DNA from 2 places in the Geomicrobium sp. JSM 1781026 genome. Region 2 is predicted to be linked to the other one. Evidence: predicted binding sites of a transcription regulator. Region 2 holds the regulator's gene; the other holds the start of a gene.
The links. Region 2 encodes LexA, which represses DNA repair genes until DNA is damaged. Its sites were predicted from a motif close to CGAACATATGTTCG; they were not measured.
Positions count from the first base shown of each region.

Region 1 (3,179 bases), 290 kb from region 2:
AGCGGGGCACTAGGCCTCAGCAAAGCACAAACGTCGGTGGAGGGCACTCGTGCTTTCATCTCCTTCGTCAATGCAGAAGAGGCAAAGGGAAACATGTATTCAAGAGCGATCGTATTCGAAAACAAGATCGTCGGTGTGATTACACTGAAACAGGTGGATTTGAGCAAGCGTTCGTGCCACATCGGTACGTGGATCGGTTATCCGTATTGGGGGCAGGGAATGAACGCCGCAGCAAAAAAACAAATTCTTCAATTTGCCTTTGATGAGCTGAACCTCCAGCGTGTTTTCGCAGGAGCGAAAGCGGAAAATCTGCGCTCAATTAAGGCACAAGAAAAATTGCCGTACATTCGCATGAATGTGGAGCACCTTTTCCCTGATGAGCTAGAGAGCATGGTGAACGAATACGGCACCGACTGCATTCTGAATGTGATTGAAGAGAGGTCGTTCTACCAATGGTTAAATCAAAATCGTTGAGTGTAATGAACGTAGATTTATGAAGTTGAAAACGATAAAAAACATTCGAGTGTTAGTATGGGTAGTGACGGTGATGCTCGGTGTGTAGGCGATTGTTTTCGGATTTTTACCGATGAATACTACTTATTCTGTTGAAGGTCCAGTTTCTAGCTTTTTACCGCTCTCCTTAGCGCTGGTAGGACGTCGTTTTGACTTTTTAATCACAAGCGATATAACAAAGAAGATGCTTTGCACACGCGAAAAAAATCAGCTTTAATCAACTCGACGGATGTTAAGAGATGACGCGCGATGAAATGCGTCATAGAAAGGTGGCAGACATGGAAGGGAACAATATGAAACGCTATACGATGGCTGGGGGAGCAGCGGTAGTGATGGCCGTATGTACAGCCATCACTACCGAATGGCAGCTTGGCTCTGTGTTATGGCCAGCGACGCTGTCTGCTTTTATCGGGACTTTTGTGGCTTGGGTGCTCGTTTATCCACTCGCCCAAAGCCGCTGAGCAGTAGAAAACGGTCGACTAACAGGCTGGTTACTGCGCGGAAGCTATCCAATGGCACATGGCAGCGACGGCCCTTTGTCGTTGATTCACGCTTACGCACGTTCAACATTCATGACCACATCGAACTTCAGGTAGTGCACATCATCGTTTGTGCAAACGATGTGGAATTGCTTCTGGTCATGGCTGACGTAATGGCAGTAGCCTGTGAGTTCAAAGAATGATCCGTTCTTCCAGTATGTGAATAGCAGGGGCTCGTTATATTCCATCGCTTCTCTTAAGATGAGTTCAAATTCGAGCCAGCGTTGTTCATCGAGGATGGGCTTTTTCACCTTTGTTGTGTCCTGTTGATGGGTTAGCCAAGCTTCTCGGTGTTCAGGTAAAATCATTCGACTTGATTCCCAGCGCATGTTTGAACCGGGAGTAAGTTTGTTTGCCATGTGGATCACCTCACAATGAGTATACACGAACATACGTTCTTTTATAAGTGGTAATTTTTTCTTTTAGCAGGAAAATAGCGAAATTCAGCGAAATGTAGCAATGAGAGAATCGATTCATTAGGAAAAAATGAAAAGGCTTACAACTTGGAGGATGTACAGATGAAAAGAGATGAAGTAAAAGCAGTCGTAACAGGTGGTGCCTCAGGATTAGGGGAAGCGACCGTTAGGCAATTTGTTCGTGATGGAGCGCACGTTGCCATCTTGGATGTGAACGAAGAGAGAGGAGAAAAGCTGGCGAGTGAGCTAGGTGAAAACGTGGAGTTTTACGTCACAGACGTCACAGATGAAGAGAGTGTAACGACCGCAATGGATCAAGCCGTTCGTGTGTTCGGTAAGGTGAATACCGTTGTAAACTGCGCAGGTATTGGATCTGCGGAAAAAACGACCGGAAAACGAGGAACGCATCGGCTGGAGTCTTTTAAAAAGGTGATTGAAATCAACCTTGTCGGTACGTTTAACGTCATTCGACTTGCAGCAGAACGAATGAAGGACAATAAGACCAATGAAGAAGGGGAACGAGGGGTCATCATTAACACCGCATCGATCGCCGCATACGATGGGCAAATTGGACAAGCGGCATACAGTGCGTCCAAAGGCGGCGTAGCAGGGATGACACTACCAATAAGTCGTGATTTGGCTTCATTAGGCATACGAGTTGTCACCATTGCTCCAGGTTTATTTGAAACGCCGTTGTTTGAAAGTTTACCAGAAGAAGCACGTAAGTCACTTGAAGAGATGACCCCATTCCCGTCAAGACTTGGTTACCCGTCTGAGTACGGGAAACTGGTCGCATCAATTGTCGATAACGTCATGTTAAATGGAGAAACGATTCGTCTCGACGGAGCGGTTCGTATGCCACCGAAATAAAAAAACAAACCGGTGTGGAGAGCGCTGCATCTAAACATGAAAGGGTTTGATTAAGGTGATGAACACGCCATTAACGATACCTCCAATGCTAGAAAGAGCAGAACGATACTTTCCAGACAAAGAGGTCATTTCCAGGACATTGGACAATGTACAGCGAATGTCGTATCGAGATATTGGCAGACGAACACGCGCGCTTTCAAGTGCCCTTAAGCAATTAGGCGTTCAGCGCGGGGAACGGGTTGCAACACTTGCTTGGAATCACCATCGCCACCTTGAAGCGTATTTTGCCATTCCTGGTGTCGGAGCGGTAATTCATACGGTTAATTTTCGTCTGCCACCAGAGCACCTCGTATACGTAATGAATCATGCTGAAGATCGTGTCGTTCTCGTCGATGAAGATCTTTTACCGCTCATTGAGCGTGTGGCCGATCAACTAACGACGGTACGAGCGTTTATTATCATGACAGATAAACCGTCACTCCCTGAAACCTCTCTCTCACCGGTGTATTCATATGAAGATCTCGTTCAAGAAGGAGATGAGAACTTCTCATTTGTCGCCGATTTGGATGAAAATGAACCTGTCGCAATGTGTTACACGTCAGCGACAACAGGCAAGCCAAAAGGAGTGCTCTATTCGCACCGGGGCATTGTGTTGCATAGCCTCTCACTAGGGTTAACCGATTCAACAGCGATCTCTGAAAAGGATACGGCATTGCCGGTTGTACCGATGTTTCATGTGAATGCATGGGGCATGCCGTTTGCGGCAACTTGGTTTGGAACAACACAAGTGCTCCCAGGTCCACAGTTCACCCCCGAGCTCATTGCACAATTTATCCAAGAA
Region 1 covers NZ_JBHFQF010000001.1:272,134-275,312, forward strand. The annotation lists gene ACE1TF_RS01345 (GNAT family N-acetyltransferase) at 1-474, shown strand, start outside; gene ACE1TF_RS01350 (hypothetical protein) at 753-974, shown strand; gene ACE1TF_RS01355 (YolD-like family protein) at 1,067-1,411, opposite strand; gene ACE1TF_RS01360 (3-hydroxyacyl-CoA dehydrogenase) at 1,571-2,338, shown strand; gene ACE1TF_RS01365 (long-chain fatty acid--CoA ligase) at 2,394-3,179, shown strand, end outside.
Region 1: ACE1TF_RS01355 (YolD-like family protein) is a predicted target of LexA. The motif match lies at 1,438-1,451, and genes of this name have one in related genera.

Region 2 (3,179 bases):
TCACATCTCCGTCACCACAAAGAGCGTACGTGTAATGGTCAAACAGCTCATATTTGGATGTATTGTATACTGCGCTCAGGTGGGATTCAGCCATTGCCATACCTACAGCCATTGCAAGGCCTTGACCGAGAGGTCCTGTTGTTGCATCCACACCTGGTGTATGTCCGTATTCAGGGTGACCTGGCGTTTTACTTCCCCATTGGCGGAAGTTCTTCAGTTCATCCATGCTCAAGTCATATCCACTAAGATGAAGCAGGCTATATAAAAGCATCGATCCGTGTCCGGCCGAAAGTACGAAACGGTCACGATCCCACCAGTTTGGGTTATCTGGTTCGTGCTTTAAATGTCTTGTCCACAATGCAAACGCCATCGGTGCTGCACCCATCGGAAGCCCCGGGTGACCGGAATTGGCTCGATTAATGCTATCAATGGATAACGTACGAATCGTATTAATTGCTTTTTCTTCTACTGTATTCAACACTCGTTCATCCTCTCCATCATTCCTATTAAACCTACTCTTGTCCATGATATACGGTTTTATTCATCAAAACAACCTTTAGAGCGGTTTGTTCATGACATTGAAAAAACCTGGATGCACCGTCCAGGTTGATGGGTTAAGCTATTCATTCTGTTAATAGGAACGCCTTCGTTTCTTTAATGAATGAGGAGTCACATCGCTTCCATTCTCATCAACCACTTTAACGGCTTGTAATTGCTTCTTAAAAGATGTTCTTAGACTACTCAAGTACTCATCTCTAAGCGAATGCTGTTCGAACTCTTCGTCATGAGTTAACCCCATCGTCCTTGCCCGCTTGGCAAGTTCGTTCATACGGTCGATTTTCTTACTAGAGTTCATCACGGATCCTCCTTTCGTTATTTATCATCGTTCTCACACGTTAGTATGTATATTCCCGAACAGCAAAAGAAATAAACCTAACATTTATAATTTAAAGAATTTAACCGGTTCGTCATTGTTTTCAGACCTCACGTAAAACGATGGCCAAAGTTATTAGTTTTACTTATATGAAAGAAATGCTGGATTTAAAACGACGGGTTCACTCGCCGCTAATGACGTTTGGGCTACAAACAACATGACAGCGACCGCAAAACCAAACAGAAGAATAATGAGCCACTCTTCTACCGTTTTCCTCTTTATAAGTGCTTTTGATAACTTGACCATCTGATCCCCTCCAAAACGTACGTTCGTATAACGATCATAACCGGAACAAATGTTCTTGTCAACAAGAAAAACAGAACGAGTGTTTGCAAACACATGTTTTGTATGCTATGCTTTTCCTAAGATTGGAAAGAGATAATGAGGTGAAACGATGACAAAGTTATCCGCACGCCAAGAACGCATTCTTACTTATATTAAAGATAATGTACGCAGCAAAGGTTACCCGCCGTCCGTACGAGAAATCGGTGAAGCTGTCGGTCTCGCTTCAAGCTCTACTGTGCACGGTCATTTAGCACGATTAGAGAAGAAAGGCTTTATTCGGCGTGACCCTACAAAACCTCGCGCAATCGAAGTGTTAGGATTAGATGGTGCAACGACAGACGCCTCTTCATACACCGAGAACAGCAATGCACCAGCGGCAACCGCTTACGTACCCGTTATCGGTAAAGTTACCGCAGGTCAACCGATTACGGCTGTTGAGAACATTGAAGAATACGTCCCTCTCCCTGAATCTTTTGTTGGGAATGAGTCGGTTTTCATGCTAACCATTGTCGGTGAAAGTATGATAGATGCCGGGATTTTGGACGGGGATCAAGTCATTGTTCGGCAACAACAGACAGCGAATAATGGCGATATCATCGTTGCAATGACTGAAGAGCAAGAAGCGACGGTAAAGCGCTTTTACAAGGAAGGTAATCAAATTCGTTTGCAACCAGAAAATGAAACGATGGAACCGATCTATTTAGATAATGTATCTGTGCTAGGGAAAGTGACCGGCGTACTGCGAAATATTCATTAAAGAACTGTTGAAATAATCTGTGTAGACACACAGGTTTTTTCTTTTTCGCTTTAAGTTTACATAATGTTTTTATTGTTTACTTTTCCGTTCTTTCACATAGAGAGCGACCCCGATCACACTAAGCATTCCAATTCCTGGTGTAGCGATCATAAGTGACACAATTAATCCAAACTCAAGCATACGCGGACCCCTTTAGTGTCTTTTACATCTAGTGTATGCAAGAAAATTTCTCACGTAACCGAGCGTTTGCACATTTGCCGGTTTGGGCACGATAACGGTATCTAAATAGATGAAGGGAGATATCGTTCATGTGCGGGCGATTTACATTCTTTGAGCAATTAGAAACCCTAGAAAAGCTATTTAACATCAAGTACAGACAGAATACCCCACTACCAACAAGCTATAATATCGCACCGACTCAATCAATTTTTTGCGTTTATCATGGCGGTACGTACGAACAGTTAAAAACGGTCAGATGGGGACTCATCCCCTCTTGGGCGAAAGAACAGAAATCTAGCCGTCCACTTATTAATGCCCGAGCAGAGACCGTCACAGAAAAACCTAGCTTCCGTCAATCCTTTCAAAGGAGGCGATGCATCATTCCTGCCTCTGGCTTTTACGAATGGCAAACGAAAAACAAAAAGAAGCAACCGTTTCACATCCAATTAAAAAACGGTGACCCACTCGCTTTCGCAGGCATTTGGGATACGTGGTCAAACGACACAGAACAGATGACGAGCTGCGCTATTATTACGACAGAAGCAAACGAATTGGTCGCTGACATCCATGAGCGCATGCCGGTCATTCTCTCCCCTGCTGATTTCGATCGTTGGCTAGATCCAACAAACACCGACCCCCAATCGGTAACCCCAATGTTAGAACCCTATCCTGCCGGAGACATGATTGCTTACGAAGTATCCCCACGAGTGAACGACCCAAGATCTAACGATGCTGAGCTAGTGAACTCGCTATAAGTCAAGTCATTACGTTTAATTCTTCAAGTAAACTAGTGGGCAAGCCAACCTGTACCACATTCCACGAGACATATAAAAAAGCCCTATCCCCTGAAGGATAAGGCTTTTTCCATTTTAGTATGCTTGGAAATACTGCTCTCTTTCCCAAGGGTGAACTTGGGTTCTAAACATATCCCATTCGATTTCTTTAGCTTCAACGAAGTGTTCCATTGCATGCTCGCCAAGTGCG
Region 2 covers NZ_JBHFQF010000001.1:565,842-569,020, reverse strand. The annotation lists gene tkt (transketolase) at 1-481, opposite strand, end outside; gene ACE1TF_RS02815 (DUF896 domain-containing protein) at 632-856, opposite strand; gene ACE1TF_RS02810 (hypothetical protein) at 1,016-1,180, opposite strand; gene lexA (transcriptional repressor LexA) at 1,329-1,976, shown strand; gene ACE1TF_RS02800 (SOS response-associated peptidase) at 2,285-2,950, shown strand; gene glnA (type I glutamate--ammonia ligase) at 3,065-3,179, opposite strand, start outside.